DNA from 3 places in the Pseudomonas sp. SH10-3B genome. Region 1 is predicted to be linked to each of the others. Evidence: predicted binding sites of a transcription regulator. Region 1 holds the regulator's gene; each other region holds the start of a gene.
The links. The regulator FliA, encoded in region 1, starts transcription of late flagellar genes. The targets are predictions, from matches to a motif close to CTAAAGTTTNNNNNNNNNNNGCCGNTAA.
Positions count from the first base shown of each region.

Region 2: the regulator FliA is predicted to act here: its motif matches at 4,403-4,430, upstream of J1G35_RS31185 (methyl-accepting chemotaxis protein).
Region 3: the regulator FliA is predicted to act here: its motif matches at 2,425-2,452, upstream of J1G35_RS16075 (methyl-accepting chemotaxis protein).

Region 1 covers NZ_JAFLXD010000016.1:2,606-12,098, reverse strand. The annotation lists gene J1G35_RS14220 (cold shock domain-containing protein) at 1-56, shown strand, start outside; gene J1G35_RS14215 (cold-shock protein) at 101-313, shown strand; gene J1G35_RS14210 (FKBP-type peptidyl-prolyl cis-trans isomerase) at 599-946, shown strand; gene flhA (flagellar biosynthesis protein FlhA) at 1,281-3,410, shown strand; gene flhF (flagellar biosynthesis protein FlhF) at 3,423-4,739, shown strand; gene fleN (flagellar synthesis regulator FleN) at 4,845-5,678, shown strand; gene fliA (RNA polymerase sigma factor FliA) at 5,675-6,415, shown strand; gene J1G35_RS14185 (chemotaxis response regulator CheY) at 6,586-6,960, shown strand; gene J1G35_RS14180 (protein phosphatase CheZ) at 6,979-7,767, shown strand; gene J1G35_RS14175 (chemotaxis protein CheA) at 7,779-9,493, shown strand, end outside.
Region 2 covers NZ_JAFLXD010000010.1:14,264-23,756, forward strand. The annotation lists gene J1G35_RS10120 (TonB-dependent siderophore receptor) at 1-975, opposite strand, end outside; gene J1G35_RS10125 (FecR domain-containing protein) at 1,074-2,036, opposite strand; gene J1G35_RS10130 (sigma-70 family RNA polymerase sigma factor) at 2,033-2,539, opposite strand; gene J1G35_RS31185 (methyl-accepting chemotaxis protein) at 2,790-4,283, opposite strand; gene J1G35_RS10140 (TonB-dependent siderophore receptor) at 4,645-6,807, opposite strand; gene J1G35_RS10145 (Lrp/AsnC family transcriptional regulator) at 6,949-7,440, opposite strand; gene J1G35_RS10150 (histone deacetylase family protein) at 7,562-8,596, shown strand; gene J1G35_RS10155 (amino acid permease) at 8,665-9,493, shown strand, end outside.
Region 3 covers NZ_JAFLXD010000019.1:73,692-83,184, forward strand. The annotation lists gene J1G35_RS16050 (phosphoribosyl-ATP diphosphatase) at 1-87, shown strand, start outside; gene J1G35_RS16055 (twin-arginine translocase TatA/TatE family subunit) at 114-392, shown strand; gene tatB (Sec-independent protein translocase protein TatB) at 403-813, shown strand; gene tatC (twin-arginine translocase subunit TatC) at 810-1,601, shown strand; gene J1G35_RS16070 (16S rRNA (uracil(1498)-N(3))-methyltransferase) at 1,598-2,305, shown strand; gene J1G35_RS16075 (methyl-accepting chemotaxis protein) at 2,495-4,411, shown strand; gene J1G35_RS16080 (methyl-accepting chemotaxis protein) at 4,577-6,484, shown strand; gene J1G35_RS16085 (amino acid ABC transporter ATP-binding protein) at 6,512-7,246, opposite strand; gene J1G35_RS16090 (amino acid ABC transporter permease) at 7,239-8,198, opposite strand; gene J1G35_RS16095 (transporter substrate-binding domain-containing protein) at 8,292-9,089, opposite strand; gene J1G35_RS16100 (transporter substrate-binding domain-containing protein) at 9,300-9,493, opposite strand, start outside.

The sequences.
Region 1 (9,493 bases):
TTCGGATGATTCATCGGCCCGATGGCGTCTATGCGTGCGACATCAAACTGATCTGACGACACCCGTGCAGGCCCTTAATTGAAGTGTACGGAGAACGGCAATGGCGACGGGTACGGTGAAATGGTTTAACGCGGAGAAGGGGTTTGGGTTTATCACTCAGGACGGTGGGGGCGATCTATTTGTGCACTACTCGGCCATAACGAGCGGCGGATTCAGAACCCTTGAAGAGGGGCAAAAAGTAGAGTTCGAGGTTGCCCAGGGGCCCAAAGGTGCTCAGGCTGAAAACGTCCGCGTCCAGGCCTCAAATGTGTAAACGATGTCCCCGGTTTCAGATGTAAACGATGTCTACGGTTCTACACCCCGATAGCGGTGTATCAGCAGCCTACCCTTGGCCTGACACACGGCTATCTGGGGTAAGCCCCTCCAATATTTGGCCCCGATTTCACCTCGATAAGCTCAGTTGGCCGTTGGGCCTTTGCTAGTGAGTTGTACTTCCTACCTGTCAACCTTAACAGTAGCCGCCGCCACGGTATCGCGATCTGATGGTGCGGAACGCACACGGCGTGCGTAAATCTTGTTGAGGAAGGAGGGATTTCTGATGATCACTACCGACAGCGGTCTTCAGTATGGGGACACGACAGAGGGTAAAGGTGTTGAAGCCAAGGCTGGCCAGCGTGTCAGCGTTCATTACACGGGTTGGCTTTGGGAAAATGGCGTACAAGGGGCCAAGTTTGACTCGAGCCGTGATCGCAACGATCCATTCGTGTTTGCATTGGGTGCGGGTCAAGTTATTCGTGGGTGGGATGAGGGTGTGCAAGGAATGAAGGTTGGCGGGCAGCGACGGTTGATCATCCCTCCTCAGCTTGGGTATGGGGCAAGGGGCGCTGGGGGGGTAATCCCACCAAATGCAACACTCTGCTTTGATGTGGAATTGCTCGGTGTTTGATTGTTCTCTCACTGCCAGAGGAATATGACATCTCGCAAGGTCACAAAGACCCGCAGGCCGGGAATATACGACCTCTTTAAAAGCTTACCCCCGTTCGAAAGTGTGGAAAGGGCTTGCCCCCGATAGTGGTGGATCAGTCAAAACATCAGTGCCTGACACTCAGCAATCGGGAGCAAGCCCCCTCCCACAGTCCAATCGATTTATACCCGCTGGATTGTGTCCTTTATGAGGAGGTCCGAAACTAAAAGCAAAGTTGGAAGGCTTCTTGCAATACCGCCTCCAGGACGCCTCCCGGCGTCAAAAGTTTGCTTCAAGGAAACGAGGAATACCGGTGGTGGATCGCTCTCAAATGTTCAGCACGGCCCGTGGCACCCTGACTGACCTTTCGCGGGGCAATCTGGGTGTGCCGTTGTTGTTGCTGGTCATGCTGGCAATGATGATGTTGCCGATGCCGCCGTTCCTGCTGGACGTGTTCTTCACCTTCAACATTGCCCTCTCCGTCGTGGTGCTGCTGGTGTGCGTCTACGCCCTGCGGCCGCTGGATTTCGCGGTGTTCCCGACGATCCTGCTGGTGGCGACCCTGCTGCGGCTGGCGCTGAACGTGGCGTCCACGCGGGTGGTGATGCTCCACGGCCAAGACGGCCACGCCGCCGCCGGTAAGGTAATCCAGGCCTTCGGTGAGGTGGTGATCGGCGGTAACTACGTGGTCGGTATCGTGGTGTTCGCGATCCTGATGATCATCAACTTCGTGGTGGTGACCAAGGGCGCCGGGCGGATTTCCGAGGTGAGCGCGCGGTTTACCCTCGACGCCATGCCCGGCAAACAGATGGCCATCGACGCCGACCTCAACGCCGGTCTGATCGACCAGAACCAGGCCAAGACCCGCCGTTTGGAAGTGGCCCAGGAAGCCGAGTTCTACGGCTCCATGGACGGTGCCAGCAAATTCGTGCGCGGTGACGCCATCGCCGGCCTGCTGATCCTGTTTATCAACCTGATCGGCGGCATGGCGGTCGGGATCTTCCAGCACGGCATGACCTTCGGCGATGCGGGCAAGGTGTACGCCTTGCTGACCATCGGTGACGGTTTAGTGGCGCAATTGCCATCACTGTTGTTATCTACAGCGGCAGCCATCATGGTGACCCGTGCTTCGGGCTCCGAAGACATGGGCAAGCAGATCAGCCGGCAGATGTTTGCCTCGCCCAAGGCCCTGGCCGTGGCAGCGGGCATCATGGCGATCATGGGCATCGTGCCGGGCATGCCCCATGTGTCGTTCCTGAGCATGGCCGCCCTGGCGGGCGGCGCTGCCTACCTGTTCTGGAAAAAGCAAAATGCGGTCAAGGTCCAGGCCCTGCAGGAAGTGGCGCGCCAGCAGGAACTGCTGCCATCCCCGGCGCGCGCCCAGGAAACCAAGGAGTTGGGCTGGGACGACGTGACGCCTATCGACATGATCGGCCTGGAAGTCGGCTACCGCCTGATTCCACTGGTGGACCGCAACCAGGGCGGCCAGTTGCTCGCGCGGATCAAGGGCGTGCGCAAGAAGCTGTCCCAGGACCTGGGCTTCCTGATGCCCACCGTGCACATCCGCGACAACCTTGACCTGGCACCCAGTGCCTACCGCCTGACCCTGATGGGCGTGATCCTGGCCGAAGCCGAGATCTACCCGGACCGCGAGCTGGCAATCAACCCCGGCCAGGTGTTCGGCAGCCTCAACGGCATCACCGCCAAAGATCCGGCTTTTGGCCTGGACGCGGTGTGGATCGAAATCAGCCAGCGCAGCCAGGCGCAGTCCCTGGGCTACACCGTGGTGGACGCCAGTACGGTGGTCGCCACGCACCTCAACCAGATTCTGTACAAGCACTCCCATGAGCTGATCGGTCACGAAGAAGTCCAGCAATTGATGGGGTTGCTGGGCAAGGCTTCGCCAAAACTGGCGGAAGAGCTGGTACCGGGCGTGCTGTCACTGTCGCAACTGCTCAAGGTGCTGCAGGCGTTGCTGGCCGAACAGGTGCCGGTGCGCGACATTCGCAGCATTGCCGAGGCTATCGCCAACAACGCCGCCAAGAGTCAAGATACCGCCGCGCTGGTGGCCGCAGTGCGCGTCGGATTGTCCCGCGCAATCGTGCAAAGCATTGTAGGGCTTGACTCCGAGCTGCCTGTGATCACCTTGGAACCAAGGTTGGAACAAATATTGCTCAATAGTATTCAGAAGGCGGGACAAGGCCAGGAAGAGGGCGTTCTGCTGGAGCCAAGCATGGCTGAAAAACTGCAGCGTTCGTTGATCGACGCCGCACAGCGCCAGGAAATGCAGGGCCAACCGGTGATTCTGCTGGTGGCAGGCCCGGTTCGGGCGATGTTGTCGCGGTTTGGACGTCTGGCAGTACCGAATTTGCACGTTTTGGCTTATCAGGAAATTCCTGACAACAAGCAAGTGACTATCGTCGCGACAGTAGGGCCCAACGGCTGAGGGTAGTGGGTTATGCAAGTTAAGCGTTTTTTCGCCGCCGATATGCGTCAGGCCATGAAACTGGTCCGCGATGAGCTGGGCGCCGACGCCGCGATTATCGGTAACCGTCGTATTGCCGGCGGTGTCGAGCTGACGGCTGCCCTGGATTACACCCCCTCGGCGTTGGCGCCGCGTGTGCCGAACATGGAGCTTGAAGACGAGCTGCGCAAGACTGCGTCGCGCATCGTCTCGGCCCAGGCTGAACTGAGCATGCGTGGCGACAGCGATGCCACCACCAATCGCCAGTTGTTCGCCGGCCTGCCGCTGACCGCCGCCGAGCCGCTGGTCGAACCAACCTTTATCGAACCGCCGCGTCCTGCTGCGCCAGCCCCGGCCGCCGCAGTCGACCAGCGCGTCTTCGACTCGATGCGCTTTGAACTCAACGGCCTGCGCGAACTGCTGGAAGTGCAACTCGGGTCGCTGGCCTGGACCCAGCTGCAAGGCAGCAAACCGCAACAGGCCAACCTGTGGCGCCGCCTGCAACGCATCGGCTTGTCCGGCCCGTTGTCCCGCGACCTGCTGGCGCTGACCACCGAAATCGAAGAGCCTCGCCAGGCCTGGCGCATGTTGCTGGCCCACCTGGCGCGGATGATCGCCACCCCGGAAATCGAACCCCTGGAAGAGGGCGGCGTGATTGCCATGGTCGGCCCTGCCGGCATGGGCAAGACCACCACCCTGGCCAAGCTGGCGGCGCGTTACGTGCTCAAGTACGGCGCGAATAACATCGCGCTGGTGAGCATGGACAGCTACCGCATCGGCGCCCAGGAACAGCTCAAGACCCTGGGCCGTATCCTCAATGTGCCGGTCACCCACGTCGACCCGGGCCAGTCCCTGGCCAACGCGCTCGATCCGTTGCTGCGCAAGCGTGTGGTGCTGATTGACACCGCCGGCCTGCAAGCCAGCGATCCGGCGTTGCGCATGCAGCTGGAAAGCCTGGCCGGGCGCGGCATCAAGTCAAAAAATTACCTGGTGCTTGCAACCACCAGCCAGAAACAGGTTCTTACCGCTGCGTACCATAGCTACAAGCGTTGCGGTCTGGCCGGTTGCATCCTGACCAAACTGGATGAAACCGCCAGCCTGGGCGAAGTGTTGAGCCTGGCTATCAGCCATGAACTACCGGTTGCTTACCTGACCGACGGGCCGCGGATCCCGGATGATTTGCATCTGCCGCGCCGTCATCAGTTGGTCAGCCGCGCCGTGAGCGTGCAAATGCAAGAAGAGCCTAGCGAGGAAGCGATGGCCGATATGTTCGCCGACCTTTACCACAACCCGGCAAAGCGGGTGGGTTGAGGCGCGATGAACACCGTGAAATGTACCTACATCGATGGTCTGCAAGCGATTCACGCGGCCAAGCCATGTAGCCTGCGTCTAAGCAAGACAAGGTAAAGAAATAAAATGGGCAGCATGCATCCCGTACAGGTGATCGCGGTGACCGGCGGCAAAGGTGGCGTCGGAAAAACTAACGTGTCAGTGAATTTGTCCCTGGCCCTGGCAGAGCTTGGCCGTCGCGTCATGCTGCTGGATGCTGACCTGGGGCTGGCGAACGTCGACGTTCTGCTGGGGCTGACGCCCAAACACACCCTTGCCGATGTGATCGAGGGGCGCTGTGAGCTGCGCGATGTGCTGCTCCAGGGCCCTGGCGGGATCCGCATCGTGCCGGCCGCCTCCGGCACCCAGAGCATGGTGCACCTGAGTCCGGCTCAGCATGCCGGCCTGATCCAGGCATTCAGTGATATCGGCGACAACCTCGACGTGCTGGTGATCGACACCGCCGCCGGGATCGGCGAGTCCGTGGTCAGCTTCGTGCGCGCGGCGCAGGAAGTCTTGCTGGTGGTCTGCGATGAACCCACCTCGATCACCGACGCCTACGCCCTGATCAAACTGCTTAACCGCGACTACGGCATGAACCGCTTCCGCGTCCTGGCCAACATGGCCCAGAGCCCGCAGGAAGGTCGCAACCTGTTCGCCAAGTTGACCAAGGTCACGGATCGCTTTCTCGATGTGGCCTTACAATACGTCGGCGCAGTTCCCTACGACGAGTGTGTGCGCAAGGCTGTGCAAAAGCAGCGTGCAGTCTACGAAGCGTTCCCTCGCTCCAAATGCGCATTGGCGTTCAAGGCTATTGCCCAGAAGGTCGATACCTGGCCGTTGCCTGCCAACCCTCGGGGGCATCTGGAGTTTTTCGTCGAGCGATTGGTGCATCAGACGAGTGCAGGACCGGTGCTATGACAGCGAACGGCTATAACGCGTACAAGAAGTCTGCCCGTGACAGTCAAGGCGAGTTGATCGAGCGCTATGCGCCGCTGGTCAAGCGGATCGCCTATCACCTGCTGGCACGCCTGCCCGCCAGTGTCCAGGTCGAAGACCTGATCCAGGCGGGCATGATCGGCCTGCTCGAAGTGTCGACCAAGTACGACGCAAGCAAGGGTGCAAGTTTCGAGACCTATGCGGGTATCCGTATCCGTGGCGCGATGCTGGACGAAGTGCGCAAGGGTGACTGGGCGCCACGCTCGGTGCACCGCAATACGCGCATGGTCAGTGACGCAATTCGGGCAATTGAAGCAAAAACCGGTCGCGACGCTAAAGATCACGAAGTTGCGGCCGAACTCCAATTGAGTCTCGACGATTATTACGGGATTTTGAACGATACCTTGGGCAGCCGCCTGTTCAGTTTCGACGACCTGTTGCAGGACGGCGAGCACGAAGGGCTGCACGAGGACGGCGCGAGCGCGCATATGGAGCCGTCGCGTGACCTGGAAGACGAACGTTTCCAGGGGGCGTTGGCGGACGCCATTGCCAACCTGCCGGAGCGCGAGCGGTTGGTGTTGGCGCTGTACTACGACGAAGAGCTGAACCTCAAGGAAATCGGTGAGGTCCTGGGGGTCAGCGAATCGCGTGTCAGCCAGTTGCACAGCCAGTGCGCGGCCCGCTTGCGGGGGCGTTTGGGAGAGTGGCGAGCGCGCTGACAGGCAGTGTGGGGAGCATTGCAAAGCGATACCGCGAAGGTGATTGGCCTTCGCGGGTTCGACCCGTGGTGCCCCCGGCAGTCCTTGTTGTGTAATGCCTGTTGATTGAAATGGCGCGTCCAGGTGCTGGGCGCGTTTAAGACTGCTTGGAGGTCGAATTGGACAAGAACATGAAAATCCTCATCGTTGATGACTTCTCAACGATGCGGCGGATCATAAAAAACCTGTTGCGTGACCTGGGGTTCACAAACACGGTCGAGGCGGATGATGGCCTGACGGCGATTCCGATCCTCAACAGCGGGAGCATCGACTTTCTGGTAACGGACTGGAACATGCCGGGCATGACCGGTATCGACTTGTTGCGCCACGTGCGTGCCGACGAAAAACTGCGCAGCCTTCCCGTGTTGATGGTGACCGCCGAGGCCAAGCGTGAACAGATCATCGAAGCCGCCCAAGCCGGGGTCAACGGTTACGTGGTCAAGCCATTCACTGCACAGGCCTTGAAAGAGAAGATCGAAAAGATCTTCGAACGCATCCACGGCTAATGCCATCGCGGGGGAGCTATGGAGCATAAAGAAACGTCACTGGGCGACTTTGAGTCGACCCTGAAAAAGCATGCTCACCAGTTGGTCGACAGCCTTGAAAAAGGCCATTTCGGCGACGCGGTGCAGTTGATCCATGAGCTCAACCAGACCCGTGACCGCGGCCTGTACCAGGAAGTGGGCAAGCTCACACGCGAGCTGCACAGTGCGATCGTCAATTTCCAGATTGATCCGCACATGCCCCAGGCCGAAGAGATTTCGCAGATCACCGATGCCACCGAACGCCTGTCCTATGTGGTCAGGCTGACCGAGGCGGCGGCCAACCGCACCATGGACCTGGTGGAAAACGCCACGCCCCTGGTTAACGGCATGGCCACTGAGGCCCACGCCCTGAGCAACGACTGGGGCCGCTTCATGCGCCGTGAAGTCGGTGCAGAAGAGTTTCGTGAGCTGGCCCGTCGAGTCGAAGGGTTCCTGTCACGCAGCGAGCAGGAAAACCGCACGGTTGCCAGCAACCTCAATGACATTCTGCTCGCCCAGGATTACCAGGACCTGACTGGTCAGGTGATCAAGCGTGTGACCCAGTTGGTCACCGAAGTGGAAAGCAACCTGCTCAAATTGGTGCTCATGGCCGGCCAGGTCGACCGTTTTGCCGGCATCGAACATGACCGCGAAGCGATCCTCTCTGAAAAAGATCCACAAAAACATCTCGCCAAGGGTGAAGGTCCGCAGATTCATGCCGATAAACGTGAAGACGTTGTGTCAGGTCAGGATGACGTAGATGACCTGTTATCCAGTTTAGGCTTCTAAGGAGCACCCACATGAGCTTCGGCGCCGATGAAGAGATCCTTCAGGATTTCCTTGTAGAGGCCGGCGAAATTTTAGAGCAACTGTCCGAACAACTGGTCGAGCTGGAAAGCCGCCCGGATGATGCGAACCTGCTCAATGCAATTTTTCGCGGTTTTCATACTGTAAAAGGGGGCGCCGGCTTCCTCCAGCTCCATGAGCTGGTGGAGTGCTGCCACATCGCCGAGAACGTGTTCGACATCCTGCGCAAGGGTGAGCGTCACGTTGATTCGGAGTTGATGGACGTGATTCTCGAAGCACTGGATGCGGTCAACGGCATGTTCAGCGAAGTTCGCGAGCGTGCCCCGATCACCGCAGCCACGCCGGAACTGCTGGCCGCCCTGGCGCGCTATGCAGAGCCGGCCGACACCACGGCAGCGCCGGTGGTCGAAGCCGCACCGGAACCGGTGGCGGAGCCTGAAGCAGATGTGACGGACAGTGAGTTCGAACAACTGCTCAACTCCCTCAGTGCCGTCAAGGCCGAGGCCGAAGCTCCGGCCGCCGTTGCCCCGGCTGTCGCGCCGAGCAGCGAAGACATTACCGACGCTGAGTTCGAGTCTTTGCTCGACCAGTTGCACGGCAAAGGTCAGTTCGCGGCCGACGCCGTGGCGCCTGCCGGTGCTGTCCCAGCTGCGGTGGATGCGCCTGTCGCGCCTGCCAGCACCGACATCACTGACGACGAATTCGAAGCCTTGCTCGACCAGTTGCATGGCAAGGGCACCTTTGCGGCCGACGCCTTGCCGGAAGTCGCCGCTACGGCCGCAGCACCCGCTGCCACTGCCAAGCCTGCGGACGATGGGTTGATCTCCGATCACGAATTCGAAGCGCTGCTGGACGACTTGCACGGCAAAGGCAAGTTCACCGAAGTCGCCCCGGCTGCTGCCGTGGCCACGGCGGCACCGGTTGCGGCCAAACCCGCTGCCAAAGCTGCCGCGCCGGCCGCCAAGCCTTCGCCTGCGCCCGCTGCTGCCCCGGCTCCGGCACGTGCCGCTGCGGCACCGGTCGCGGAAAAACCGGCCAGTGAAGCCGAAACCACCGTACGGGTCGATACCGCGCGGCTGGACGACATCATGAACATGGTCGGCGAGCTGGTATTGGTGCGTAACCGCCTGGTGCGCCTGGGCTTGAGCAGTGGCGATGAAGCCATGCAAAAGGCCGTGTCGAACCTCGACGTGGTCACCGCCGACCTGCAAACCGCGGTGATGAAAACGCGGATGCAGCCGATCAAGAAAGTCTTCGGCCGCTTCCCGCGCCTGGTTCGCGACCTCGCGCGCCAATTGAAGAAAGAGATCAACCTGGAACTGGTGGGTGAAGAAACCGACCTCGACAAAAACCTTGTCGAGGCCCTGGCCGACCCGCTGGTCCACTTGGTGCGCAACGCTGTCGACCACGGTGTCGAAACCCCGGAAGAACGTGAAGCCTCTGGCAAGTCCCGTGGCGGCAAGGTAATCCTGGCGGCGGAACAGGAAGGCGACCACATCCTGCTGTCGATTACCGATGACGGCAAGGGCATGGACCCGACGATTCTGCGCAATATTGCAGTCAAGCGTGGCGTGATGGACAAGGACGCCGCCGACCGCCTGACCGACACCGAGTGCTACAACCTGATCTTCGCCCCTGGCTTCTCGACCAAGACCGAGATTTCCGACGTGTCGGGCCGTGGCGTGGGCATGGACGTGGTGAAGACCAA
Region 2 (9,493 bases), on a different contig from region 1:
TGCCGGGGCGATGAACTGACGGTCATCACGGGCGTAGTCGATTTGTGTACCGCTGTCTCGCCACAGCCCGGTGAGGCGATAAGTCAAGACGCCGTCATCGCTAAGCGGCCCGCCGAAGTCCGCAGCCAATTGCTTGCGATCAAAACTGCCTGCCTGCGCCACCAGTTCATGCAGCGGCTCATCGGTGGGACGCTTGCTGATCACGTTGACCATGCCACCCGGCGAGCTTTGACCATAGAGCACCGACGATGGTCCGCGCAGTACCTCCACGCGCTCCAGTCCATAGACTTCACCCACGGCACGGCTCTGGTTGGCAAAGCTGTACTGGCGCAGGCCATCGCGATAGATACCACCGCCAGTCGTCGCGTCAAAGCCACGAATACTAATCGTGTCGCGCCGGGTATCGACACCGTTGGCTTCACCATTGACCCCGGCGGTGTAGCGCAGCACCTGCCCGATGCTTTGTGGCTGCTGGGCATCGATCTGCTTACGGGTGACCACGCTGATCGATTGAGGCGTTTCCATGATCGACGTATCGGTCTTGTTGGCACTCATGGTTCGGCTGGCGACCAGGCCATCGTTGCGGCCCAACGAGGTGTCGTACGCCGTGCCACTGATGGCGGTCGGCGCTAACTCCAGCACGTCGCTGTTGCCCGGTACCAGCAGCAGGCTACCGTCGTCCTGGCGCTCATAGGTCAGCCCCGAGCCGAGCAAGAGCTGCGTCAGGCCGGCCTCAGTGCTGAAGTCGCCTTGCAGCCCCTGGGTATTCTTGCCAGCTGTCAGCGTTGAGCTGCCCGCCATGCTAATCCCCGCCTGTGCGCCAAAACGTGACAGCGCGGCGTCCAGGGGGCCTGCGTCGATGCTGTAATGCTGCGAACTACCCGCGGCAAAGACTGGAAGGCTGCAAAGCGGTTGCACGCTGAGCAATAACAGCCCAAGCGTGCGGGCACGCAGGGCGCGGGAAGGTGAAGTCATACGGGGCTCCTAAGGGGTTAAGACCCACCTCTGGCGGGTGGGTGATCCCTATAGGCCAAGCGAGTTTTAAAAAACTATCGCGCAGCGAAAAAATAATTTCAGACGGGTACGATCGAGACCCAATAGCGGGTCATGCGCTCGATACGCACCGGCAGCGTACGCGCTACCAGCGTCAAGGCTGCATCGGTGTCATCCAGCGAAAAACTGCCCGTGAGGCGTAACCCGGACACCTGCTCATGACAACGCAAAACACCGGGACGGTAACGCGAGAGTTCCGCCACCAGGGCATCCAGGCGCAGGCGATCCGCCGGCAGAACTCCGCGCAGCCAAGCCTGGGTGAGCATGAGGTCGGCACGGTTTGGCATGCCGATCCCGAAACGGTCCACGCGTGCCTGCCATCCTGCCTCAAGCAAGGATGGCGCTTGTTGGCCTCGTGAGTGCACCCGCACCTGGCCTTCCAGCACGGTTACCTGTGTGCCTTGCCGATCATGGCGCACCTGCAAATGCGCTTCGCTACTCTGCAGGATCGCGTCCGGTGTGATCAGTTGCAGCGAGCGCGACTCTGCCCGCACGCGCAAGGCCAACTCGCCCTCGATCATTTGGATGCGCCGCACCTGATCAGTGAAATCCAGGTTCACGGCACTGGCCGTGTTCAGCCACAGCGAGCTGCCATCAACCAGTGTCCACTGGTGACGCTCGCCCGTTCCTGTTCGGTGGTTCGCCAGTACGGCGCGCACCGGCGTGGCGCCCGCGCCTTGCCAGGCAACCCCGCCAACCGCACCAAGGACCAGCAGGCGCTTGAGTACCTGCCGACGTTTCTGCATGTCCGGTCCGGCCGACTCCAGTGCCCTGCGCGCGGTGGTATCGCGCAAAAGATTCGCTCCAGGCTGTTGCAACAGCAGCAAGCTGGCGACACGTTGCCAAGCCTGTTCATGCTCATTGCTCGCCTCGCGCCAACGCTGCAATGCGTCCAGATCAGGCGCACTCATAAGCCCGGACTGCATCCTCACAAGCCAATCAATGGCGATATCACGCACCTGCGGACTAATCTCGGCCCTCATTCGAAACGGCTCGCATAGCAAACACTGAATGCCTTGCCCATGGCCCGTTGCACTTGAGCCACGGTCAGCCCCAACTGCGCAGCGATCTGCGGATACGTGAGGCCGTCGAGCTGAGACATGAAGAAAATCTGCCGTATGCGCTCGGAGAGGCCAATCAGCAGCGAGTCAAGTTGCAACAAGGTTTCTATCACCAGATACCGGTCCTCGGGTGACGATTGCACCCCCTCGGGCCGAGCAGCCAACGCTGCAAGATAAGCCCGCTCAATCTCCTGGCGGCGCCAGCGATTAACCAGCAGCCCATTGGCAATCGCCGCGAGAAACGCCATGGGCTGACGCAGCTCGCGTACCTGCTGAGGGGCACGCAGCACGCGGATGAACGTGTCGTGGGCCAGATCCTCGGCATCGGCACGGTGTCCCAACCGCCGGTTCAGCCAGCCCTGTAGCCAGCCGTGATGATTCTCGTACAACTGTTCGACGGACGATGTTGGGCTGGCATCCTGCATGTGAGGCTCGCACTACGTGAATGATAACGCTTCTCATCTTATTGGTCGGGCGGATGGTTGTACAGTGTTTACACATGTTTGATGCGGTGGAATTCTCGGCCAATATTCCTGAAGGCCCTTGAATTACCCTGACCGGGTTTATTCGCACCCGAGAATGTTTGCCTCCCGCTCTATCGGTCGCTGAAAATGTTCGCTCCCGGCCGATGGCGGCCTTCAAAAATAATGCACTTGCGCCGAAAACAGCCTCCCATCACTGATGAAACCGCTGCCCCAACGCATCCAACCGCACCGCAATCGGCGGCAATTGCTCGCTGCTCCTGGCCAACATCTCCACATCCTGCGCCGTGCTCTGCGCAATGCTCTGTACCGACTGCAAGCGCCCGACAATCTCCAGATTCGCTGAGGTCTGTTCCCGTGTGGTGGTGACAATCCGCCCATTCAGCGCGTCGATCTGGGTAATGTCATTGCCCACTGCCCGCAGCATTTCCACCGCGAGTTGGCTGTCCTCCACACACCGTTCCACGCCCTGGCGGCTGTCGTGCATGGCTTCTACGGCCTGGCGGCTGCCTTGTTGCAGGCCTTCGATGATGGTTTTGATTTCTTGGGTGGAGACGGCGGTGCGTTGCGCCAGGTTGCGTACTTCATCGGCGACGACGGCGAAGCCGCGGCCTTGTTCGCCGGCGCGGGCGGCTTCGATGGCGGCGTTGAGGGCGAGGAGGTTGGTCTGGTTGGCGATGCTGCTGATGACTTCGAGTACCGAGCCGATTTGTTCGGCCTGTACGGCCAGGCCTTGGACGGTCTGGTTGGTGCCTTCCAGGCGCGTGGCCAGTTGGGCGATTTCGTGTTGGGCGCGGCCGACGCTTTCCTGGCCGCGCAGGATTTGCTGGCTGGCGACGCCGGCGTGTTCAACCGCTTCTTCGACGTGCACCGTAATGTGGCCCATGGCGTCTTCCATGCGCTGCATGGAGTCGGTCATTTGCGCGATTTCGGCCAGTTGATGGCGAGCGCCTTTTTCCAGGGTGCCGCTGGCGTGGGCCAGTTCCTGGCCGAGTTGGCCGAGGCCATGGGAGTCGCGGGCGACGCCGTCGATAAGGTGGGTGATTTGTTGCAGGAAATGGTCGAAGCGCTTGCTGAGGGAGACGTGCACCTTGCCTTCACCTTTGGCGCTTTCCACGGTGAATTGGGTGGTGGCGGCGAGCATTTTTTCCAGCATTTCCTGGCTCTCCACCGCTTCTGCCTGGCTGTGCACGGCGAGGTAGAGCAGGGCGACGGTTTCCATCACCACGTAGAAGGCATGCACAAATACCATGGTCCAGCCGCCGTGGTGTTCCATCACGAACACCGGGAAACCTTGATGTTGCAAGGCATGAAACACCACATGGTGTACGGCAATCGTCAGTGCGGCCACCAGGATCGGCAACCAGTCTCGGTAGAACGTCAGCACCGCCAGCAGCGCGAAAATCCCGAAGTGCGCTTCGATTACGCCCTGGGCCTGGTTGATGTGCAGCGCCGCCATGACCATCAAGCCCGCGCCCAGTGCGCAACGCATCACCCGAGTGCCGCCGATGGCGCGATAGAGCGCGGTGAGTACCACGCTGGTGCCACCACCGACGACAATCGCCTGGATCAGGGTGTCGTGCCAGAAGGCCAGGCCTATCGAGAACAGCGTCATCAGCCAGATCAAGGCCAGCATGATGCGGTCGGCTTTACGGTAATGCTCCAAAAAACGGGCGCTTGCGGGCATTCACTCTTACTCCATGTGGTCTGGCCAGGATCAAAGCATGCGGCGTGCCACTATGGCCCGCTGGTTAAAGGCAAAGCAGGTATCAGGCATTTTTTGCAGGTGCAGGGAAACCAACAAGCTTATCGGCATGGAGGGAGGGGACTTTAAGCGCGAACGCGTTCAGAGGGGGCAGACGACATTCCTGGTGGCAAGCGGGGGGTAATGTGGGAGGGGGCTTGCTCCCGATAACGGTGGGTCAGTCAATGATGCTGTGACTGTGCTACCGCTATCGGGAGCAAGCCCCCTCCCACATTAGGACCCTCGTTCACCACGGGGAAATAGTTCGCTGAGCGGCCGCCCGAGCGGGCTGGCGCCAGGTGGATCAGAAGCTGTACTTGGCCGTCAGCATCATGTTGCGTGGAGTGCCGTAGGTATCACCGCCGTAGCTCACGGAGTTGGCGATGGCTGAGTAATAGCGGCGGTCGAAGATGTTGTTGGCGTTGAGTTGCAGGTCGAGGTGGTCGTTGACCTTGTAGCCGGCCATCAGGTCGGTGACGGCGTAGGCGCCTTGCTGGAGGCGGTAGGTGCTGCCATCCGCCAGTTTGACATCGTTGTACATGCGGCTCTGCCAGGAGATGTTGCCACCCACGCGCAGTTTCTTCAGCGGGCCCTGGAAGTTGTAGCGGGTGGTCAGCTTGAACAGGTGCTCCGGGGTGTCGGTGTCGTACTGTTTGTTGACCTTTTGTGGGTTGGCGTCGTCCTTGAGGGTGTGGGTGCGGGCGTAGGTGTAGCCACCGCCGACCTGCCAGTTCTCGGTCAGCGCGCCTTGCAGTTCGAAATCGATACCTTGGCTGCGAATTTCGCCGGAGGCGTCATAGCAGGCCGACTGTGGGCAGTTTTGCACGTACACCTGCGTGGCGCGGTTTTCCTGGTCGACACGGAATAAGGCCACACTCGCATTCAGCGTGCTGTCCAGGTATTCACCCTTGATACCCACCTCGTAGTTTTTGCCGACAATCGGCTTGACCGGGGTACCGGAGGTGTCCTTGTAGCTCTGCGGCGTGAAGATGTCGCTGTAGCTGACGTAGACCGAGTGATGGTCGTCCAGCTCGTAGATCAGCCCCGCATAGCGCGTGAGGTTGCGGGTGACCTTGTAGTCGCCGTCGTTGCTGCCATGGGCATCGTAGTCATACCAATCCAGGCGCGCGCCGAGGATCAGCTTCAGTGGGTCGGCCAGGCTCAGGCGTGAGGTCAGGTAGAAACCATCCTGGGTGGTGACTTCGCGGGTATCGGAGGTATGCACGAAGTCCGGTTTGCCCGCCGTCAACGGCCAGTTGGTGTTATAGGGGCTGTAGTCGTGGCTGGTCATGTCGTAGATCCGCCGACTGGCACCCACCACCAGTTCATGGGTCCGTCCGAACGCCTGGAATGGGCCGCTGGCAAAGGCATCCACGCCGGCCTGGTTTTCGTCGTAGGCGGCCTGGTAGACCGTACGCGCCAGGGTGTTGTTGACCCAGCGCGACTGGTAGGAACCGGAGAACAACGCGTTCTGTTCGGCGTAGTTGGCGTTGACCTGGAGTGTCCAGTCGTTGGCCAGGCGCTGGCGCAGTTCGGCGAAGACGGTGTTGACTTCCTGGTCCTTGTTTTCCCAGTCGGTGCCGGGATTGTAGGCGCGCGGCAGGTCGAGGTGATGGCCGTCCTGGCCGATCATCGACGAGCCCCAGAAGTAGTTGGTCTTGTCCTTCTGGTTTGAGTAGCCGAGGGTCAGGCTGGTGTCTTCACTCAGGTCGGCTTCGGTGACGGCGTAGAACAGGCCGTGATACTCCTCGGCATGGTCGATGAAGCTGTTGGCGTCGCGGTAAGAGGTGACCACCCGGCCGCGCCAGGTGCCGCTGTCATTGAGCGGGCTGGAGGCGTCGAGCTCGCCACGGTAGTCATCCCAGCTGCCGGCGGCGCCGGTGAGGGTGACTTTCTGCTCGTCCAGCGGCCGTTTGCGGATCATGTTGATGGCCGCCGAAGGGTTGCCCGCACCGGTCACCAGGCCGGTAGCGCCGCGTACCACCTCGACGCGATCGAACATCGCCAGGTTCGGCTGGGCGCCAACCGTCGCCCCGTTGTAGCCGCTGGGGATGCCGTCATACATCAGGTTGTCGATGTCGAAACCGCGTGCGGTATAGGACTGCCGGCCAGGGCCGCTGGAGAAGTTCAGGAACAGGCCGGGCGTGGCGTTGACCACGTCGTTGATGCTGGTCATCGCCTGGTCATCCATGCGTTGACGGGTAATGACGGTGACGGCCTGTGGGGTTTCCCGCAGGGTGAGGGGCAGTTTGGTTGCGGTGTTCATCGCACCGGTGGTGTAGGACTGTGTGCCCTCGGTGGTTTCGCCCAACTGCTGCTCGCCGGATATCTGGGTAGCGCCCAGTTCCAGCGTGGCTGCCGGCGTTTCAGTGTCGGCAGCAAAGGCCGCGTGCGAGGTGGCAAGACACACCGCCAAAGCGATCAGACTGGGTGTAAAACCTTTACCGCCGTGTTGTTGCACTGACATGGAACGGACTCTCCCTTAAGTACCGTCCCTGGCGAATAATAAATCTGTTGATAATTATTCGCATTAGTTTGGCAGATTAAATCTGTGGGAAAAAGCCTTTGGGGAGAATTGGTTAACGAATTTTTCACATTTCACGCGCGCTCAATCGCGTGTTGGAATCGCCACCCGGCTCGTCGCCTTTACCTCCCGCAACGCCAGGCTCGACTGGATCGACGCAATCCCCAACTGCCGCCGCAGCACGCTCTCCACAAACTCGCTGTAGCTGTCCAGATCCTCCGCCAACACCTGCAACAGGTAATCCGCATCGCCGGTGATCTTGTGGCACGACAGCACCTGAGGCAGCTCTTTGACCACCGCTTCAAACGCATCCGGCGCATGGTCGGTGTGGATCGCAAAACGCACATGCACAAACGCCATGATGTCCAGGCCGAGCAGCTTGCGATCGAGGTTGGCCTGGTAGTCCTTGATCACGCCTTCTTCTTCCAGGCGTTTGCGTCGCCGCCAGCAGGGCGTGAGGCTCAGGGACAGACGCTCGCTCAGTTGTGCGTTGGAAATACTCGCGTCTTCCTGCAGCAGGGCGAGGATGGCGAGATCGGTGTCGTCAAGAACGACCTGTTTGGTTTTATTTTTCATATTTGGCTGTCACTGGGGTAAAAACACCCGATAAAGCTACCAGCACCAGAAGTAAAAGCAAAGAAAGCCCGGCGCTGCCAGAACAAAATAGACCCTGTCTTTTACTGGCGGATGTATCCAAATGCTGACTGTTTTTAGTGATGACCACCGTTTGCACCACGGCACCGAACTCAAGGACGGTGTGCTCAAGCCCTCATTCGAACAACCCAGCCGCGCCGACACCGTGCGTGACCGCGTCCGGCACGTTGGGCTGGGCGATATCATCGTACCGCGCAGTTTTGAGCGTGCCTGTTACGTCAACGCCCACAGCGAACGCTACGTCAGCTTCCTCGAAACCGCCTGGGCCGAATGGACCGCCATCGGCCGCAGCCATGACGCGCTGCCGCTGGTATGGCCGGTGCGCGACCTGGCCAATCAACAGGTACCGGACTTCATCGACGGCAAGCTGGGCTTCTTCGCCATGGACGCCGGCTCGCCCATCACGGCCACCACCTGGCACGCCGTCAAGACCAGCGCCGATATTGCGCTCACCGGCCTGGCGCTGATCGACGAAGGCCATAACAGCGCCTTCGCCCTGTGCCGCCCACCGGGGCACCATGCGGCCCGCGAATACATGGGCGGTTATTGCTACCTCAACAATGCCGCGATTGCCGCCCAACAGGCGATCACCCAAGGCGCCAAGCGCGTCGCGGTACTGGATGTGGATTTCCACCACGGTAACGGTACGCAGAATATTTTCTACGACCGCCCGGATGTGCTGTTCATCTCCCTGCACGGTGAGCCTGCGGTGTCCTATCCGTATTTCTCCGGTGCCAGCAGCGAGCGCGGCTCAGGTGCGGGGGAGGGCTTCAACCTGAATTACCCCTTGCCGAAAAACACCACATGGGGCCAGTACAAAACCGCGCTGACCCACGCCTGCCAGCAACTCAAACACTTCGCCCCCGAGGTGCTGGTGATCTCCCTCGGCGTCGACACCTTCAAGGACGACCCCATCAGCCACTTTCTGCTCGACAGCCAGGACTTCCTCAGCATGGGCGAACTCATCGCCAGCGTGGGCGTACCGACGCTGTTCGTGATGGAAGGCGGCTACATGGTCGATGAGATCGGCATCAACGCCGTCAACGTGCTGCACGGCTTCGAAAGCAAGACTGCCTGACCCAATAACAACACACGCTCGATTCTTTTTTTCTGCCAAAACTCAAAAACATAACAAGAGGTTTTGTGATGAAAACAACCACGTCCGGGCTTTATGAAAAGCCTGCATTGCAACGCACCCTGAGCAACCGCCACATCCAGCTGATGGCCATGGGCGGTGCGATCGGCACCGGCCTGTTCATGGGCTCCGGCAAGATCATCGCGTTGTCTGGCACCTCGATCATCCTGATCTACATGATCATCGGGCTGTTCGTGTACTTCGTGATGCGCGCCATGGGTGAGCTGCTGCTGTCCAACCTCAACTTCAAGAGCTTCGCCGACTTTGCCGGCGCCTACCTGGGTCCGCGTGCGGCGTTCTTTCTCGGCTGGTCGTACTGGCTGAGCTGGAGCGTGGCGGTGGTGGGGGATGCGGTGGTGGTCGGCGGGTTTTTCCAGTACTGGTTCCCGCATGTGCCGGCATGGATGCCAGCGGTGGGTATGCTGCTGACGCTGTTCGCATTGAACGTGCTGACGGTGAAGCTGTTCGGCGAAGTGGAGTTCTGGTTCGCGATCATCAAGATCATCGCGGTGGTGACCCTGATCGGTGTGAGTGTGGTGCTGATTGCCAGCTCGTTTGTCTCGCCCACCGGGGTCACGGCGTCCTTGAGCCACTTGCTGGATAAACAGGCGGCGTTTCCCAATGGCCTGTTCGGGTTTTTCGCCGGCTTCCAGATGGCGATCTTTTCCTTTGCCGGCACCGAACTGATCGGCACCGCAGCGGCTGAAACCCGTGCGCCAGAGAAGACCTTGCCCAAGGCGATCAACTCGATTCCGCTGCGGATCATCCTGTTTTACGTGCTGGCCCTGGCGTGCATCATCGCGGTGACGTCGTGGCAACAGGTGTCGCCGACTAAAAGTC
Region 3 (9,493 bases), on a different contig from region 1:
CAGCATCCACAGGCCGTGCTGGATGAACTGGACCGTCGCTTCGGCTTGTCCGGGCATGCCGAAAAGGCCTCGCGCCCGTCCGCTTGAATAACTAAGACTAGAGGATTTGCAGCATGGGCATTTTTGACTGGAAACACTGGATCGTCATTCTGGTGGTGGTGGTACTGGTATTCGGCACCAAGAAACTCAAGAACCTCGGCACCGACGTGGGCGAGTCGATCAAGGGCTTTCGCAAAGCGATGAACGACGACGAAAAACCGGCCGACCCTGCCGCCAACCCCGTGCCACCGGCCCAGCCTGTCCACCCCCAGGCCACCCAGCCGATCACCGAGCGTCGTACCTTCGACGTGCAGGCTGAAAAAGTCCAAGAGCCGACCCGCAAAGACTCGTGAGCACTGACTAATGTTTGGTATCAGCTTCTCTGAACTGCTGCTCGTCGGCCTTGTTGCCTTGTTGGTACTCGGGCCGGAACGCCTGCCCGGTGCCGCACGCACGGCTGGCCTGTGGATCGGGCGCCTGAAACGCAGTTTCAACGCCATCAAACAGGAAGTTGAACGGGAAATCGGCGCCGACGAGATCCGCCGCCAACTGCACAACGAACACATTCTGTCGTTGGAGCAGGAAGCCCGGAAAATACTGTCGCCGGTACAGGAACCCACCAAGCCGGTGGAGCCTGTGGCCGAGCACAGCATCGCACCTGCGGTTGAAACCCCGCCCGCCGCCCCGATCCCGACTGCCCCAACCGAGCCTGCGCCGACGCCCGTTGCGTCGCCCGCGCCCCATGACCCTACATTGCCGCCGCGAGCCCCATGAGCGCTGATAAACCGGAAAACGACCAGCATATGCCGCTGGTCTCGCACCTCACCGAGCTGCGGACCCGCCTGCTGCGTTGCGTCGCGGCAATCTTCATCATTTTTGCCGGGCTGTTCGCCTTCACCCAGCAGATCTACACCTTCGTCTCCACGCCGCTGCGCCAGTACCTGCCGGCCGGTGCGACGATGATCGCCACCGATGTGTCATCGCCGTTCCTCACGCCGTTGAAGCTGACGATGATGGTCTCGCTGTTCCTGGCGATCCCGGTGATCCTGCATCAGATCTGGGGCTTTATCGCGCCGGGCCTGTACAAGCATGAGAAGCGCATCGCAGTGCCCTTGCTGGTATCGAGCATCCTGCTGTTCTACACCGGCATGGCCTTCGCCTACTTCCTGGTGTTCCCGTTGATCTTCAAGTTCTTCGCCGCCGCCACCCCGGCCGGCGTGGAGATGATGACCGACATCACCAGCTACCTCGACTTCGTGATGACGCTGTTCTTCGCCTTTGGCGTCGCCTTCGAAATCCCGGTGGCCGTGGTGTTGCTGGTGTGGATCGGCGTGGTCAACGTGCAGTACCTGAAGAAGATCCGCCCGTATGTGATTATCGGCTGCTTCGTGGTCGGCATGATCCTCACGCCGCCGGACATCTTCTCCCAGACCCTGCTGGCCGTGCCGATGTGGATGCTGTTCGAGATTGGCATCCTGTTCAGCGGCTTGATCAGCAAGCGTGGCGATCACCCGGATGACCAACCCGCCGACGACGACCAGCCGCCAGCGACCCAGCCGTGAACCTGCTGCTGCTGTTCGATGCCGACTTCATTGCGGCCGACCGGGTGATCCTGCGTGACCGGCGCCTGGTGCATATGCAGGAAGTCCACCGCGCCGCTGTAGGCGATAGCCTGCGGGTCGGACGCATTGGCGGGTTGATGGGCAACGCGCAGCTGCTGCGCCTGGAAGCCCACGAAGCCGAACTGCAAGTGAGCTTCGACCAACCACCACCGGCCAAACTGCCCCTGACCCTGCTGCTGGCCCTGCCACGCCCGAAAATGCTGCGCCGGGTGCTGCAAACCGTGGCGGCCATGGGTGTGCCGAAAGTGGTGCTGGTCAACAGTTATCGGGTGGAAAAGAGCTTCTGGCAAACGCCGTTCCTGGAACCCGAGGCCGTTCGCGAGCAACTGATCCTCGGCCTGGAACAGGCGCGGGACACGGTGCTGCCGCAGGTCATTATCGAAAAGCGCTTCAAACCTTTCGTCGAAGATCGCCTGCCAGCCATGACCGAAGGCACCCTTGGCCTGATTGGCCATCCCGGAGACTACCCACCCTGCCCACGCGGCCTGGACGAACCGGTCACCCTGGCGATCGGCCCGGAAGGCGGCTGGATTCCCTACGAAGTGGATTTGCTGGCCAAGGCCGGCTTGCAGCCAGTGCAATTGGGTGCGCGCATCCTACGCGTCGAAACGGCCGTCACCGCCCTGCTCTCTCGCCTGTTCTGAACCCACCGCTGTTCCCCTGTGGGAGGGGGCTTGCTCCCGATGGCGGTGGTTCAGTATCAGAAGTGCTGACTGACCCACAGCGATCAGGAGCAACCCCCCTCCCACAGAGGACAGCGTCGCTACAGAATTCCGTATGCAGGCCGATAACCCGTGAATAAGTCAAAGCCTTGTTCCAGGGGAGTTCGCAGCATGTATCGTTGGTTAGCCGAGAAACTGGGGAATGTCAGCGTCAAAACCAAGCTGGGCGTAGGCTTTGGCTTGGTATTACTCTTGACACTGATGATCACCTTCACCGGCTGGTCCGGCCTGGGCAGCGTGATCAGCCGGGGCGACAAGCTGGGCTACATTTCCAGCGTCAACGAGCTCACCAAGGACCTGCGCCTGGCTCGCCTGGACTACGAAATGCGCCGGGGCGAACAGGGCCCGACGGAAGTCAACGAGCTGATTGGCAAACTGCAAAACGGCCTGAAAACCGCCGATACCTTGATCGATCAACCTGCCGACAATTTGCTGGTGGACGAGCAGCTGACAGCCATCGATCAATACAAGCGCGCATTCGACGACATGGTTCAGGCCGGTGCCAACCGCGAAAACGCCCGCAGCAAGCTGGGCGATACTGCTGACAATGCGGTGATCAAGATCGGCGAGATCGAAAAAGCCCTGCTGCAAGGCGACAGCGTTACCCAGTTCGACAGCGTGGTCGGGCTGAGCAAGCTGATCCAGCAGGCGCGGTTCCAGGTGCGCGGTTACACCTACAGCGGCAAGGTTGAAGCCGAACAGCCGGCGTTGGACGCCATCGACAATGCCCTGAAGAAAATCGCCGCCCTCAACGGTACGTTGCCTGAGCAATACACAACCAACCTGCAACAGGCCAGCGTGTCGCTGCAGGCCTATCGCGCCGCTGTCAGCCAATACCGTGACTCCCAGGTGACGACTGCCGCGGCCATGAAAAAGATGGGCGAACAGGGCGATATCCTGCTCGACCGCAGTAAAAAACTGACCCTCTCCCAAACCGTCGTGCGCGATACCGACGCGGCGCAGGCCAAGAACCTGTTGCTGCTGGCCACCGCGCTCGCGTTGATCTTCGGACTGGTCGCTGCCTGGGCCATCACGCGGCAGATCATCCTCCCGCTGAACCAGACCCTCAAAGTTGCAGAACGCGTAGCTTCAGGCGACCTGAGCCAAGACCTCATTTCACTGCGCCAGGATGAGCTGGGGCAACTGCAACGCGCCATGCAAAGCATGACGGTGGGCCTGCGCGAGTTGATCGGCGGCATCAGCGACGGCGTCACCCAGATCGCCAGCGCCGCCGAACAGCTGTCGGCGGTGACCGAACAGACCAGCGCCGGGGTCAACAGCCAGAAGGTCGAGACCGACCAGGTGGCCACCGCCATGAATGAAATGGCCGCCACTGTGCAGGAAGTGGCACGCAACGCCGAGGAAGCCTCTGAAGCCGCCCTGGCCGCAGACCAGCAGGCGCGCGAAGGCGACAAGGTCGTCGGCGAAGCCATCGCCCAGATCGAACGCCTGGCCACCGAAGTGGGTAACTCCACCGAGGCCATGGGCCATCTCAAACGCGAAAGCGACAAGATCGGCAGCGTGCTCGACGTGATCAAGTCGGTGGCACAGCAAACCAACCTGCTGGCCCTGAACGCGGCGATTGAAGCCGCGCGTGCCGGTGAAGCCGGACGCGGTTTCGCAGTGGTGGCCGATGAAGTGCGCAGCCTGGCCCAGCGCACCCAAAAGTCCACCGAAGAAATCGAAGAGCTGATTGTCGGCCTGCAAAGCGGCACCCAGCAGGTGGCGAACATCATGGACAATAGCCGTGGCCTCACCGACAGCAGTGTCGAGCTGACTCGCCGCGCCGGCACCACCCTGGAGAACATCACTCGTACGGTCTCAACCATCCAGGCGATGAACTCCCAGATCGCCACCGCCGCCGAGCAGCAAAGCGCCGTGGCTGAAGAGATCAACCGCAGCGTGTTGAATGTGCGCGATATCTCGGAACAGACGGCGGCGGCCAGCGAAGAGACCGCCGCGTCGAGTACCGAGCTGGCGCGCCTGGGCACCCATCTGCAAACACTGGTTGGCCGTTTCCGGATCTGACCCCTTCCCCGCGCGGCGACCTGCCCTGGGTCGCCGCCTGCAGCCTGTGAAATTTCCTACGCGTTTATCAGCCTCATTCCTGCGCCAAGAGAACTAGCGTTTCACTCAGCTCAACGTGCCTGCGCACCTTGAGAACGCTCACTGTTCACTTGTCGGAGGTTAATCATGCTTCGTCGAATGACTCACCTGCTGGGTGACGCCAGTGTCACCCTCAAACTGGTCCTGGGCTTCTCCCTGGTCCTGGCGTTGAGCCTTGTGATTGCCGTGACTGGCTGGCAGGCGCTGGCTGCATCCCTTTACCGCTCGCAAACACTGACAGTGCTCGCGCAATTGGCGGTGACTGGCGAAGAACTGCGGGCCGACAGGATCGTTTACCGCACCCTGGACGATAGCGCCAGCTTCAATAAGTTGAGCGTGAGCACGGTAAAGATCGACGGACTGCTGGTGGAGCTTTCGCCACGGCTAAAAGCGCCAAAATCCATTGAGTACCTGAAGGAGATGGCCCGCATCAGTGCGAGTTTCAAAACCACCCTCAAGGATGTGCCCTCGCTGGTCGAGCAACGCGAAAATGCCCGAGAGCAACTCAAGCAGAGCAGCGCGCGAACCGGCGATGTGCTGGCACAACTGGCAAGCGATCTGCCGGACCAGGAGGACACCAAGGCCCTGGATGCCATCGAAGACCTGCGCCAGGCCATCGAACAGGCCGAAGATCGCGCCCAGAGCGCCGCCTGGGCCGCCAGTTCGCTGGATGCCTACGCCCAGGCCGTCAGCGACGCCGAACGCAACCTCGAACTCGCTCAGGCGGCCGTGGCCAAACTGCCGGTCGATAGCAGCGCACTGAAAAATGCCGTGCTCAGCATTCGCACCCACCTGACACGCCTGAAGGAAACCCAGCTCGCCACCGAGAACACGCAAAACCAGTTGGAGCAGCAGCTGGACCAACTGCTCGGGCAAAGCGATCTGCTGAGCCAGGACCAGACCCAACGCCGCGACAATGAAGCCGAGCAAGCCCGCACCCAGACGCTGGGGGTTACTGGCGCCGCGTTGCTCTTCGGCACCCTGGCCGCCTGGCTGATCGCCGGGCAGATCGTCAGGCCGTTGCGCAAGGCGCTGACAGTGGCCAATCGCATTGCCCAGGGCGACTTGAGCCACGATGTGCAGACCCGACGCCGGGATGAATTGGGCCAGTTGCAAAGGAGCATGAGCGAAATGACGCTTAACCTGCGGGGGCTGATCGGCAACATCAGCGACAACGCGCGACAAATCGCCAGCGCCGCCGAAGAGCTTTCCACCGTGACCGAACAAACTCGCGCAGGCGTAAATGATCAGCGCGATGAAACCGAGCAGGTCGCCACCGCGATGAACCAGATGCTCGCCACCGCCCAGGAGGTCGCGCGCCATGCCGAGCAGGCTTCGATCGCGGCTGGCGAGGCCAATCAACAGACTGAACTGGGTGATCAGGTCGTGACCGATGCGGTGGCGCAAATTGAGCACCTGGCCCATGAAATGGCACGCGCAGGCCAAGCCATGCTGGGCCTGCAAAGGGAAAGCCAGAAAATCAGCAGTGTGCTGGACGTGATCAAGTCGGTTTCACAGCAGACCAACCTGCTGGCGCTCAATGCCGCGATAGAAGCCGCACGGGCCGGCGAAGCCGGTCAAGGATTTGCGGTGGTCGCCGATGAGGTGCGTGGTCTCGCCCAACGCACCCAGCAATCCGCAGAGGAAATCGAAGAGCTGATTGGAGGCCTGCACAGCGGTACACAACAGGTAGCCGACATCATGGACTACAGCCGCACCCTGACCGAGAACAGTGTCGGCCTGGCCCGCAACGCCGGGGACTCCCTCACGGAGATCGCCCGCACGGTGGCGGTCATCCAGGAAATGAACCCGCAGATCGCCGCAGCGGCAGAGGAGCAAAGCGCAGTGGCCGAAGAGATCAATCGCAGTGTGTTGAAAGTCCGCGACGCCTCGGAGCAAACCGCCGCCGCCAGCGCACAGACGGCGGCGGCCAGTATCGAACTGGCGCGACTGGGAACGGATTTGCAGCAGTGCGTGGGGAGGTTCAAGGTGTGACGCTCCCCGCTTTCAAAGACCTGGGCCTTATAGAACCTGACGCAGGAACGCCTGGGCCCGTGGATCTTTGGGCGCCGCGAAGAACTCGGCCGGAGCAGCATCTTCCAGCAATTTGCCGTGATCGAAGAACAGCACCCGATCCGCCACTTCACGGGCAAAGCCCATCTCGTGGGTAACGCAGACCATGGTCATGCCTTCAAGGGCCAGGGTCTTCATGACATCCAGCACTTCGCCGACCATTTCCGGGTCGAGGGCCGAGGTGGGTTCGTCGAACAACATCACCTTGGGCTCCATCGCCAACGCCCGGGCTATCGCCACGCGCTGTTGCTGTCCACCGGAAAGCCGCGACGGGAATTCGTTGGCTTTCTGCGCAATGCCGACCTTTTCCAGCAGCGCCAGGGCCTTGGCTTCGCGCTCCTTCTTGCCGCGCTTGCGCACGACTTTTTGCGCCAGGCACAGGTTTTCCAACACGGTCATGTGGGGGAACAGGTTGAAGTGCTGGAACACCATGCCGACTTCACGGCGATAGGCGTTCACATCGGTTTTCGGATCGGCCAGTTGCAGGCCGTCGATGCTCACCGAACCCGAATCGAACTCCTCCAGGCCGTTGAGGCAACGCAGGAACGTGGACTTGCCGGAGCCGGACGGGCCGATCACCACCAGCACTTCGCCCTTGGCCACCTGGGTGGTCACATGGTCCACCGCGCGCACCACGTGCCCACGGGTATCGAAGACTTTTACCAGATCGCGGACTTCAATCACTTTGGGCGAGCCTCCGCTCAAGCCGGCTGGCCATTTTCGACAGCGGCAGGTTGATCAGCAGGTACAACCCTGCGACGCAGAACAGGATTTCAAACGGCGAGAACGAGGTGGTGATCACTTCGCGACCGCTTTTGAGCAGTTCGGTAATGGCGATCACCGAGACCAGCGAGGTGTCTTTCACCAGGCTGATAAATTGCCCGGCCAGCGGCGGCAACACGCGTTTGAAGGCCTGCGGCAGCACCACATGGCGCATCGACTGGCTGGCACTCAGGCCCAGGGAGCGCGCGGCTTCGTTCTGACCACGGGTGATGGACTGCACGCCGGCGCGGACGATTTCCGCCACATACGCGCCCGTGAACAGTGACAGCGCGGCGATCCCGGCAAACTCCCGGGACAGGTTGAGCACCGTGCCGATAAAGAAGTAGAAAATGAAAATCTGCACCAACAGCGGCGTACCACGCACCAGTTCGACGTAGATCGTCGACAGATCGCGCAGGGTCGGGTTAGTGGAGAGTCGGCACAACCCCGTGGCCAGGCCAATCGCCAGGCCGAGGATCCCGGATACCACCGACAGCCACAACGTGGTCCACAAGCCCCACATCAAGGGGCCCAATGCCCAGTGGCGGTTAACACCGATGACATCGCCCTCGGCCACATCGTCGCCGCGCGCCACTTGCAAGCTGTTGTCGGCCACACTCACGCGTTGCTCGACGCCGGCATCGTTGCGCAGCGTGACTTCGGCCACATCGCCTTTACGGACCAGTTCAACGACGGTGGAGATGTCTGCGGCCCGCTGGGACTCTTCAGCCTGGTAGGCGAAGTATTGCGGGACACGGTTCCAACGCCATTCGTAGGACATCAGCGAGGTGGCGTAATACAAGGCGCCGGCCAGGCCGACCAGCACGACCACGGTCAGCAGGTGCCAGGGCCATTGGGCTTTTTTCTGTTTCATTTACTCAACATCCAAAAGAATCGTGGCACGCACACCTGAGGTGGCGAGCGGGCTTGCCACATCAAGCCCCCTCACAACAGAAAACAGTCCCGCTTATTCCATGTCCTTGAGCCACTCAGAGCTCTTGAACCACTTGTCATGGATGCGATCGTAGGTGCCGTCGTTCTTGATCTGGTGCAGGAAGTTATTGATGAAGTTGATGCTGTCGTAGTCACCCTTCTTCAGGCCGAAGGCCAACGGTTCAAAGGTGAAGGGTTCGTCGAGGAACACCAGCTTGCCGTTACCGACTTTTTTCTCGGCGACCACGTTGTACGGCGCGTCATACACAAAGGCATCGGCCTTGCCGTTGACCACGTCCAGCACACCTTCCTGCTCGTTGTCATAGCCGTGGTACTTGGCCTTGGAGATCAGCTTCTTGGCAACCATCTCGCCGGTGGTGCCGAGCTTGGAGGTCAGGCGGTATTTTTCGTCGTTCAGGTCTTTGTAGGACTTAATGGTGCCTTCCAGCTCCTTGCGGATCAGCAGGGTCTGGCCAACCACAATGAAGGGTTCGCTGAAGTTCAGGCGCAGGTTGCGTTCCTGGGTCAGGGTCATGCCGCTGCCGATCATGTCGAACTTGCCGGTCAGGAACGCGGGAATGATGCCGTCGTAACCCGTGGAAACCAGCTCCAGCTTGACCCCCATGGACTTGGCCATGGCCTTGAGGATATCAACCTCGAAACCAATGATTTCGCCACGTTTGTCGGTCATTTCGAACGGCATGTAGGTCGGGTCCATGCCGACTTTCAGCGTGCCGCGCTTGACCGCATCATCGATGGCACCGGCCTGGGCGGCGTTGGCCGCGACCAGCGCGGTGACGCCGAGCAGCAGCATCGAAAGATACTTTTTCATCATCAAGTCCCCTGAACGATTCTTATAAGGTCGGCGCGCAAAAGGGCTGCACCATTTCGGGGTGCGATCCTAACCCACTCATTGCCCGTCACAAAGGTTTGCCGGGTAATTGTTATCTGCGTATGTCGGAAAGGCCCCACAACGGCGCAGCCAAATGCAGAGATAGACACCTGCGCCGGCGACGTCGGCAACGGATTGATGTGTAAGAAGTTATGACCTCCAGTCAACCTCCACCATCCAGTCCAAGTCCTTGAACCACTTGTCGTGCAAGCGATCGTAGGTTCCGTCCTGGGCGACCTGATTGAGGAAATGGTTGATCCAATTGAGGCTGTCGAAATCGCCTTTCTGCACGCCAAACGCCAAGGGTTCAAAAGTGAATGGCTGTTCAAGCGCCAGCAACTCGC